Regions from separate parts of the Rhizobium sp. RAF56 genome, predicted to be linked through region 1. Evidence: riboswitches for the same ligand, from Rfam matches in the RefSeq annotation. Region 1 holds a riboswitch; each other region holds the start of a gene.
The links. Region 1 has a riboswitch for S-adenosylmethionine ahead of AB4048_RS12555 (hypothetical protein). Riboswitches for the same ligand answer to the same signal wherever they lie in the genome.
Positions count from the first base shown of each region.

Region 2: another riboswitch for S-adenosylmethionine. It lies ahead of metA (homoserine O-acetyltransferase MetA); the one in region 1 lies ahead of AB4048_RS12555 (hypothetical protein).
Region 3: another riboswitch for S-adenosylmethionine. It lies ahead of AB4048_RS16460 (O-succinylhomoserine sulfhydrylase); the one in region 1 lies ahead of AB4048_RS12555 (hypothetical protein).

Region 1 covers NZ_JBFRDU010000012.1:124,897-128,163, forward strand. Annotated here, with positions in the region: gene AB4048_RS12540 (hypothetical protein) at 1-223, shown strand, start outside; gene AB4048_RS12545 (hypothetical protein) at 225-683, shown strand; gene AB4048_RS12550 (hypothetical protein) at 919-1,215, opposite strand; SAM-I-IV-variant riboswitch at 1,557-1,652, shown strand; gene AB4048_RS12555 (hypothetical protein) at 1,687-2,259, shown strand; gene AB4048_RS12560 (hypothetical protein) at 2,428-2,562, shown strand; gene AB4048_RS12565 (hypothetical protein) at 2,552-2,860, opposite strand; gene AB4048_RS12570 (UvrD-helicase domain-containing protein) at 3,022-3,267, opposite strand, start outside.
Region 2 covers NZ_JBFRDU010000009.1:178,030-181,296, forward strand. Annotated here, with positions in the region: gene AB4048_RS10280 (ABC transporter ATP-binding protein/permease) at 1-525, opposite strand, end outside; gene AB4048_RS10285 (AAA family ATPase) at 683-1,519, shown strand; SAM riboswitch at 1,565-1,642, shown strand; gene metA (homoserine O-acetyltransferase MetA) at 1,688-2,614, shown strand; gene AB4048_RS10295 (vWA domain-containing protein) at 2,619-3,267, shown strand, end outside.
Region 3 covers NZ_JBFRDU010000018.1:9,229-12,495, forward strand. Annotated here, with positions in the region: gene AB4048_RS16460 (O-succinylhomoserine sulfhydrylase) at 90-1,274, opposite strand; SAM riboswitch at 1,319-1,397, opposite strand; gene AB4048_RS16465 (2'-deoxycytidine 5'-triphosphate deaminase) at 1,471-2,565, shown strand; gene AB4048_RS16470 (alpha/beta fold hydrolase) at 2,747-3,267, shown strand, end outside.

The sequences.
Region 1 (3,267 bases):
CATTGCCTGCCGTCAGCAGTTGGGGTTGGAGGCAGCGCCAGTGCATGCAGCCCTTACCGATGCCGAGCGGCTGCGCGTCGGCGGCTGGGACGAGCCCGACTTCGACCCCGATGCCGCCGCCGCTGGCCAGCCCGAACCCGCCGGCCCGTCCGCTATCCGCAAGCCCGCCACCATTTCCGTGCCGAAGCTTCCGACGCCGAAGCGCACCGTCAGGAGGGCTTGATATGGCAGCAGCACCAGCAGTGGCACGCAACAACACCACCCGACCGAAGGGCGTCACATGGGTCCCGTCGAAATGGCGCTCGACGTTCCGCCATCGCAAGCAACGGTTCTGGCTCGGGCACTACCCCGACAAGGCGGACGCGATCCAAGCCAGCGAGGACGCCCGCCTGCGCTTGGGCATCCCGCAAGCCCGGGCCGGTTCAAAGCGCGTCAACCGCCAGCCCGGCTATTGGGTGGCGCGCATCATGATCGACGGCAAGCGGCATTTTCTGGGCCGCTTCGATAGCGCCGCCGAGGCGGCGGCGGCGTATATGGCGGTGGCGTGGCAGGCAAGCGGCATGCCGCAGAGGCGGGAGAATGACGATGGACATTGCCAGAGGGCTTGGCCTGAAAGGATCAAGGCATGCCTCGGGAACCGAACAGGCAGGATCGTGCCAAGGCCAAAGCGGCTCGATCTCTGATGCCGCCAAGGAAAGCCTCCGCAGTCTAGTCTGGCAGCAACATCACGCTCACCAAATCCGACTGACGGTGATCGAGGGCGTCGTCAACCCTGGTGAATACCCATGCCTACAGTAGGCCAAGGCAGGCACTAGGACCTGAGCAAATTGCGTTCTGAAAGCCATACGAAGGCCAACAAAGACGCTCTGGCAGAGGTCCGATTAATGACTTGCCTCCGCCGAGAGGCTCTCAACCGAATTAGTCGTTGATAGACAGCGGGCAAAGCTCCACCGCGCCGATAGTGATTGCTGCGGCAGAACCCAAGCAATCGTAGTAGCAGATTTTGTTCATGCCACTCGTTCGCTCGCCGGTCTTAAAGCACATTACGGCTACCTGCTTACCGGCAACAACGTCGCCGTTGTGTTTCCACTGCGACGACAGCTGACCAATAGTCGAGCCGTTCGACTTCGCGTTGGTGTTGTGGTCGAACGTCGTATCAGCGAACGCTGCCGTTGCGAGCAGCGAGAGACCCGTTGCCAAAATCATCTTCTTCATGTTGTCTTCACACCCCTATTCGGCACGGACAATTCCCTGCCGCCTAACACATGGGATGAAAGCTGAGGCGCTGCTTGATTAGCGACGCCAATCTCTTGCTATCAGCTGCCAATTTTGGTGGGAACCTCTCAACCCAGCCAAATGGTTCTCCTCGGACGCCTTACCGAAGAAGCCAAGGACGCCACGCCGGTCGCGCAAGTCAACGTCATCTCCGATGGATATTCCTTCTGACTAAAGTCCGATCACTTGTGTTTCGATGCCAAAATCTTGCGCATCGCCGCCATGACTATCGGGCTACTCGGGGCCGCCATTGACATTGCCGTTGTCCACACCCCACTGTCTTTTTGCATCCAGAGAGGGCTTCGGCCCCGCCAACCAGCCTTGACCGGCAACGGTGGTACGACGATGTGGCCCAACGGGCAACAATTGGTCGTCAGCCCTCCAGATGCGTGTGCAACTCTGGAGGTTTTTATGCTTTCACGACGTGGTTTTCTGGTTGGAACGGGTGGTCTGCTCACGGCGGCGTTCGTCAACGATGCGCAGTCATTTGTGCTTCGGAACGACCAGCCGCTGCTGGTCACGCCCCCGCAAATTGCCCAAACCTTGTTCTGGTATGACAATGATGAACAGGGCTTGATGCTGACGATCGGCGAGTGGGATGTCTGCCCACCACCACCAACGTGGCGCGAATTCTTTGTCAGCGAAGGCGTACCGCACGGGACGGAGCCGGACGCGGACCGCATATGGACGGAGCACAACATTGAACCGGCGGACTACGATGAGCAGGTTGATGGATTGTGGTGGGAGACCCGGTTCGACCTTAAGACTGGCCCGACTGCCAAAGCCTATCATCTTTTGAGGAAGCTCGATCTCGGTCCTACTCTCAAGCGTTCAACCGAACAGTCGCACCTGGTGTTCCGCGAGGGTGATCTTAGCAATCAAGACAGCCGCTGGGTCGACGCACGCAACCACCTCACCCTGTCCCTGTTGCAGGCCCGGCTGATCGATTTGAAGCTTCCCATCAGCATTGCAAAGGGAGCCTGATGCGCATCCAAAAGACGAACTCACAGTGGATCGAGCAACCCCAGATGGCTGTGGAGAACTCCTTGCTCGAAAGCCGGAAAGCCCAGCGTCACGACGCAGAACGAGATCTTTGCGCTGGAGCGCGCCCTCCTGGCGCAGGAGACGCACCAGAAGTAGCCTGAGGGCGTCATGAATTATCTTAGCACCGAGGAGGGCAAGAAACGCGGTATCATGGGCGCGGTCGCCGCCGGGCTGCTATCAGTCCCGCAGGCCAAGGAGTTCACGAGCCAGCAGCGGGGGCAACCACAGCGTCTCAAGATGTAGCAAAGGAGGCATATGATTTCTTCGCCTCGTCAGTATACAGCCACGCGACGCCGTGCTCGATGGCCCGCTCCCAGACCCAGTCGAAGTCTGCGGGCGACCACTGGAAATTGGCGTCTTGTTTCATGCCGAGCCCTTCCATGATCTCGCCGCCCTCCCAGAACAGGAGGTCGGCGAGGTTCATGTTTTCGCGTTCGGTGCGTTCGGCAATGAACTGCCTGCGGCACTCCTGAATACCCCATTCGCGGTCGGTCTCACTGTACCGGCCTTTGGCGTCGAACCAGCGACCGCTTTTCTGCATGACCTCATCGAATTGGCTCGAGAGGAAATCGTTGAAGTCTTCTTCTTCTTCGGGGGAAAGGAGCGTGTGTGTCATGCCCCCAATTTAAACCAGCGGCTATCCTTTTCAAAGGACATAACGGCCACGCCGTATCATCGGCCGAGGCCGCTCGGGGGCGTGGCCTAAAGCTTTGACTTTGTAGCCCCGACACCCGCCATGTTGGTCAAAATCTTAGCCTTTCCGGTGCAGACAGGATATCGCACGCAGCTCAGGAAGGCACCGTAACGCCCGGATCGTTCGATCAGCCATCCATCCTTGCACGCTTGGCATGATGGATAGGTCGCTGCGCAATTACACTCGACCTCCGTTGATCCGTCTCGATATCTTGGAAGTCCAACACCACAGGACGAGCAAGCGGGTAGCAAATT
Region 2 (3,267 bases), on a different contig from region 1:
AAGCAGGATCGTCGACTGCACGAGCCCGATGGCAAGCCCGGTCGTGCTCTCGGACAGCAGCCGCGCATCTTCGTGAAGGCGCTGGTCGGGATTGACGCCGATGAGGCCGGAGGCGGCGAGCCTGAGCGCGCGCTTGGCCTGCAGCCATTGATTGACGAGATCGCGCACCAGACCTTCGCGCATGTAGAGCGCTGCCATCTGGTTGAACCAGGCCTGGATCACATTGAGGACCAGTAGCGAGCCGGCAATGATGCCGAAGACGCCGAGCTGATGAAGGAACTCGGAGCCGTCGCGTCGCGCCAGTGAATCGTAGAACGGCGCGTTCCATTCGTTCAGCATCACCTGGACGTAGGCCGTCAACAGAATGACGGCCAGCAGTGCGACCACCAGTGCGATCAGCTTGAGGCGAACGGGAGAATTCCAGAAGGCCGAGAACATCATTTTCAGGCGAGATAAGACACTCAGATCGTAACCAACGCGATCACTTTTAAGAATGCCGGGCTTGCCTTTGGTATCAACGGCCATCACGCTTTCCTGCAACGCTCTCCCACTCACATACTCATGGCCAACCCGCATGTCCATCCATGCCCCCCAGAAGCGCATCCGCGCCTGCGGTTCTTAGCCCTTGAACCGTACTCCTCAGATCGCTAGCTTGCGCCCCAAACGTTAGGAAAACCTTCCAATGCAGTTTAAAGGCACGTCTCAATACATCGCCGACAAGGATCTCATGGTCGCCGTCAACGCCGCGATCCGGCTGGAGCGTCCGCTCCTCGTCAAGGGAGAACCGGGAACCGGCAAGACGGAACTCGCGCGCCAAGTCGCCGCCGCCCTCGGCCTCGACCTCATCGAATGGGCCGTCAAATCGACCACCAAGGCCCAGCAGGGCCTCTACGAGTATGATGCAGTCTCGCGCTTGCGCGACAGCCAACTCGGCGACGCTCGAATCAACGACGTGTCCCAATATATCCGAAAAGGAAAGCTCTGGCAGGCCTTCACGACACCCCAAAAATGCGTACTGCTGATAGACGAGATTGATAAGGCGGATATCGAATTCCCGAATGATTTGCTGCAGGAACTCGATCGGATGGAGTTTCATGTCTACGAGACGGACGAAACCATCCGCGCGCTCCATCGCCCCATCGTCATCATCACGTCCAACAACGAGAAGGAACTGCCGGACGCATTCCTGCGCCGCTGCTTCTTTCACTACATCCGCTTTCCCGATGCCGAAACGCTGTCGCAGATCGTGGAAGTGCATTATCCCGGCATCAAGCGTTCCCTGGTCAGCGCCGCCCTGACCCGCTTCTTCGAGATCCGCGACGTGCCGGGCCTGAAGAAGAAGCCGTCGACCTCGGAGGCGCTCGACTGGATCCGGCTGCTGGTCGCCGACGATGTCGACCCTTTGACGCTCGGCGCCGACGCGAAAAACGCGCTGCCGAAGCTGCACGGCGCATTGCTCAAGAACGAGCAGGATGTGCACCTCTTCGAGCGGCTCGCCTTCATGGCGCGCAGGCAGTAACAGCCGCTCCCCGCGCCCGGTTGATTTTGCGCCAATCCGGCGCTATTTAAGGCCCGTGGTGATTTGGCCGGCCGGCTTGCAGCCACGTTAAACAACTCGCTAAAGGGCCGCGTGCGGACCGGTAGCGATTTTTTCGCGGCCGGTTTTTTGCATTTGTCGAGTATAGCCATGCCCATCAGGATTCCCGATACGCTGCCCGCCTTCGAAACCCTTCTCAACGAGGGCGTGCGGGTGATGACGGAAACGGTCGCGATCCGTCAGGATATCCGGCCCCTGCAGATCGGCCTGCTCAATCTCATGCCGAACAAGATCAAGACCGAAGTGCAGATGGCGCGCCTTGTCGGCGCCTCGCCGCTACAGGTCGAACTGTCGCTGGTGCGCATCGGCGGCCACAAGGCCAAGAATACTTCCGAGGATCATCTGCTCTCCTTCTACCAGACATGGGATGAAATCAGGCACCGCAAGTTCGACGGCTTCATTATCACCGGCGCCCCCATCGAGCTCCTCGACTACGAGGAGGTGAGCTACTGGGACGAGATGCGGCAGATCTTCGACTGGACCGCGACCAATGTGCACTCGACGCTCAACGTCTGCTGGGGCGCGATGGCGGCAATCTACCATTTCCATGGGGTGCCGAAACATACGCTGAAGGAGAAAGCCTTTGGCGTCTATACGCACAGGAACCTCAAGCCGGCGTCGGTCTACCTCAACGGCTTTTCGGACGATTTCGCCATTCCGGTGTCGCGCTGGACGGAAGTGCGCCGTACCGACATCGAAAAGCAGCCGAGCCTCGAAATCCTGATGGAATCCACCGAAATGGGCCCCTGCCTGGTGCGGGAGCAGGCCTGCAACCGGCTCTACATGTTCAACCACGTCGAATACGACTCGACGTCGCTTGCCGACGAGTATTTCCGCGACGTGAACGCGGGGACGCCGATCAAGATGCCGCACAACTATTTCCCGCACAACGACGTGGAGTTGCCGCCGCAAAATCGCTGGCGCAGCCACGCGCATCTGTTCTTCGGCAACTGGATCAACGAGATTTACCAGACCACGCCCTACGACCTGGAAGAGATCGGCACCGACAGGGACTGACGTCATGTACATCCCCTTCTTCCTAAAGCTGAAGGAAGCGAAGATCCCGGTAACGCTGCGGGAATTCCTGTCGCTTCTGGAAGGAATGGAGAAAGGGATCGCCGACGACGATGTCGAGGCGTTCTACTATCTGGCGCGCGCGACGCTCGTCAAGGACGAGCGCTTCATCGATCGCTTCGACCAGGTCTTCGCCGCCTATTTTAGGGGTGTCGAGGCGATCGGCGGCGGCGCCGGGACGGAAGCGGTGCCGATCCCGGAAGACTGGCTGCGCAAACTCGCCGAGAAGCATCTGACGGACGAGGAGAAGAGGCTCATTGAGGCGCTCGGCGGCTTCGACAAGCTGATGGAGGCCTTGCGGCAGCGTCTCGCCGAGCAGAAGGGCCGCCACCAAGGCGGATCGAAATGGATCGGCACGGCTGGAACATCGCCGTTCGGCGCCCATGGCTACAATCCCGAAGGCGTGCGCATCGGCCAGGAGACCTCCCGCCACCGCCGCGCGGTCAAAGTCTGGGACCGGCGCGACTTCAAGAACCTCGACGACAATGTCGAGCTCGGAACGCGCAATATCAAGGTGGCGCTAAAGCGGCTGCGTCGCTGGGTGCGCGAGGGAGCCGCCGACGAACTGGATCTTTCAGGCACGATCCGCTCGACCG
Region 3 (3,267 bases), on a different contig from region 1:
TGTTAACGCTAAAATTCAGGGTTAACCTGACTATTAGCGCGTCTTTTTTGGCGATCGGCGGCCGCTTTCGCGAGCCGCCGGGTGTTCGGTCAGGCCGACACCTTGTCAAGCGCGCGGGCGAAGTCCTCGACGAGATCGGTGGTGTCCTCGATGCCCGCGGAGAAGCGGACGGTGCCCGGCGAGATGCCAAGTTCGGCGCGAGCGTCTTCCGTCAGGTTCTTGTGCGTGGTGGTTCCCGGATGCGTGATCAGGCTGCGGGAGTCGCCGAGATTGTTGGATATGCGCGTAATCTCGAGCCCATTCTGCAGCGCAAAAGCCGCGTCCTTGCCACCCTTCAGTTCGACTGCAACCAGCGTCGATCCGCCGGTCATCTGCTTGGCGATGATGTCGGCCTGCGGATGGTCCTTGCGACCGGGATAGATGACCTTTGCGACCTTGGGATGCGCGGCGAGGAAATCGGCGACGGCAGCCGCATTCTCCGTCTGCTGGCGCACGCGCAGCGGCAGCGTCTCGATGCCCTTCAGAAGCGTCCAGGCATTGAAGGGCGACATGGCAGGACCGGTATGGCGGTAATATTCCTGGAACTCTTCCTCGATCCACTTCTTGTCGGACAGAACGATGCCCCCGAGGCAGCGGCCCTGGCCGTCGATATGCTTGGTCGCGGAATAGACGACGATATGCGCGCCAAGTTCGAGCGGCTTCTGGAAGAGAGGGGTTGCAAAGACGTTGTCGACGATCAGCTTGGCACCGACCTGATTGGCGAGTTTCGCAACGCCCGCGACATCGACGACTTCGAGTGTCGGATTGGTCGGGCTTTCCAGGAACATGACCTTGGTGTTCGGCCTGATCGCCTTTTCCCAGTTTTCCAGCGAGCGGCCATCGACCAGCGTGCACTCGACGCCGTATTTCGGCGCCAGCGTCTCGACGACATAGCGGCAGGAGCCAAAGACGGCGCGGGCCGCGACGATATGGTCGCCGGCCTTCACCTGGCAGAGCACCGCTGCGGCGACGGCTGCCATGCCGGAAGCGGTGGCGCGACCCTCCTCAGCGCCTTCGAGCAGGCACATGCGCTTTTCGAACATGGCGTTGGTGGGGCTGCCGTAGCGGGCATAGATGAAGCCCTCGGTCTCGCCCTTGAAACGGGCCTCGGCGGCTTCCGAGTTCTCGTAGACGAAGCCCTGTGTGAGATAGATCGCTTCGGACATCTCGCCATATTGCGAACGGAGCGTGCCACCGTGAACGAGTTGGGTTGCGGGGCGCCAAGTCTTGCTCATGCCATCACCACTTTCAAAACAAAAAAACCGGTCGCGAAAGCAGACCGGTTCCAACCCCGGTCTTTTTAGCCACTTGTTTAACGTGGCTGCAAGCCGACCGGCCAAATCACCACGGGATAAGACTGCAATACCGCCGTTGACGGCTTGCGTCAATTCCTCGATTTTGGTTTTGTCGGCGGCAAAATATGGATGGGACATGATGGCTCGCGAAACAGGAATCTTGGCGGATCGCGCCATTTCGGCGCTTTTCGACACGGGGCGCCTCAGAAGCGAAAAAGCGCTCGACCGCGACCAGATCCAGCCGGCGAGCCTCGACCTGAGGCTTGGCGCCAAGGCATTTCGCGTCCGGGCAAGCTTCATGCCCGGCCCCTCGCATCGTGTCGCGGACAAGCTCGACCGGCTGAGCCTGCATGTCATCGATCTCACGGAAAGCGCCGTCCTGGAAACGGGCTGCGTCTACATCGTGCCCCTGATGGAAGCGCTCGACCTGCCGGCCGACATGTCGGCCTCGGCCAATCCGAAGAGTTCGACCGGCCGCCTCGACATCTTCACGCGCGTCATTACCGACTATGCGCAGGAATTCGACAAGATCCCGGTCGGTTATTCCGGACCGCTCTATCTGGAGATCAGCCCGCGCACCTTCCCGATCGTCGTGCGGCGCGGTTCGCGGCTGTCGCAGATCCGCTTCCGCGTCGGCCAGGCGCTGCTCGGCGAGCCCGAGCTTCTGGCGCTGCACGAGCGCGAGACGCTGGTCGCCGCCAAGCGGCCGAATGTCAGCGGCGGCGGGATTGCGCTTTCGATCGACCTTACCGGCGACAAGGCCGGCCTGATCGGCTATCGCGGCAAGCACCACACCGCCGTCGTCGATGTCGACAAAAAAGACCAGCACGACATCTTCGATTTCTGGGAGCCGCTCTATAGCCGCGGCCGCACGGAACTCATTCTGGATCCGGACGAATTCTATATCCTCGTCTCGCGCGAGGCCGTGCACGTTCCGCCGCTCTATGCGGCGGAAATGACGCCGTTCGATCCGCTCGTCGGCGAATTCCGCGTGCACTACGCCGGCTTCTTCGATCCGGGCTTCGGCCACGCTCCGGCAGGCGGTCGCGGCAGTCGCGCCGTGCTCGAAGTCCGCAGCCACGAAGTGCCCTTCATCCTAGAAGACGGCCAGATCGTCGGCCGCCTCGTCTACGAGCATATGCAGGAACAGCCCTCCAGCCTCTACGGCTCGGGCCTCGGCTCCAACTATCAGGCCCAGGGTCTGAAACTGTCGAAGCATTTCAGGCTCTGACACCAGGCGCGCTTAGAGCAATTCCAGGAAAAGTGTGACACGGTTTTCCGTCCGGAATTGCGTAAAAACGGTCTAGGACGGCATCAGGCACTCAGTAAAAATCGTCGGGCCGCACCCTTGAGGAGCGGACACGGTCCTACATATCGATTCTGCATCATGATCGACCTTGAGGTTTCCGACGATGATGAACAGACGGACGTTCACGCTCGCCCTTGCGGCCGGCTCAATGCAGCTGATTTCGACCGTCGGCTTCGCCGCATCCTCAGCCCCCGTGAAAGCCCGCAACGTCGTGCTGGTGCACGGGCTGTTTGCGGATGGATCCTGCTGGTCGGAGGTGATCGCGCGGCTGCAGTCCGCAGGGTTCAACGTCACGGCGGTCCAGAACCCGTTGACGACGCTGCCTGAAGCCGCCGCCTCGGTCTCGCGCGTGCTGGCCCGCCAGGACGGGCCGACCGTGTTGGTCGGGCATTCCTTTGCAGGCATGATCGTCTCCGAGGCAGGCGTCCATCCGAACGTTTCGGCGCTGGTCTATGTCGCCGCGCGCGCGCCGGACGCCGGCGAGGATTATACCGCGCTCGCCAAGACCTTCCCCACCCCGCCGGCGACCGCCGGCATCGTTTTCGACGGTGACGAGGGACGGCTCGGCGAGGAGGCGTTCCTGCGCGATTTCGCAGGCGACCTGCCGGAAGAAAGAGCGAAGGT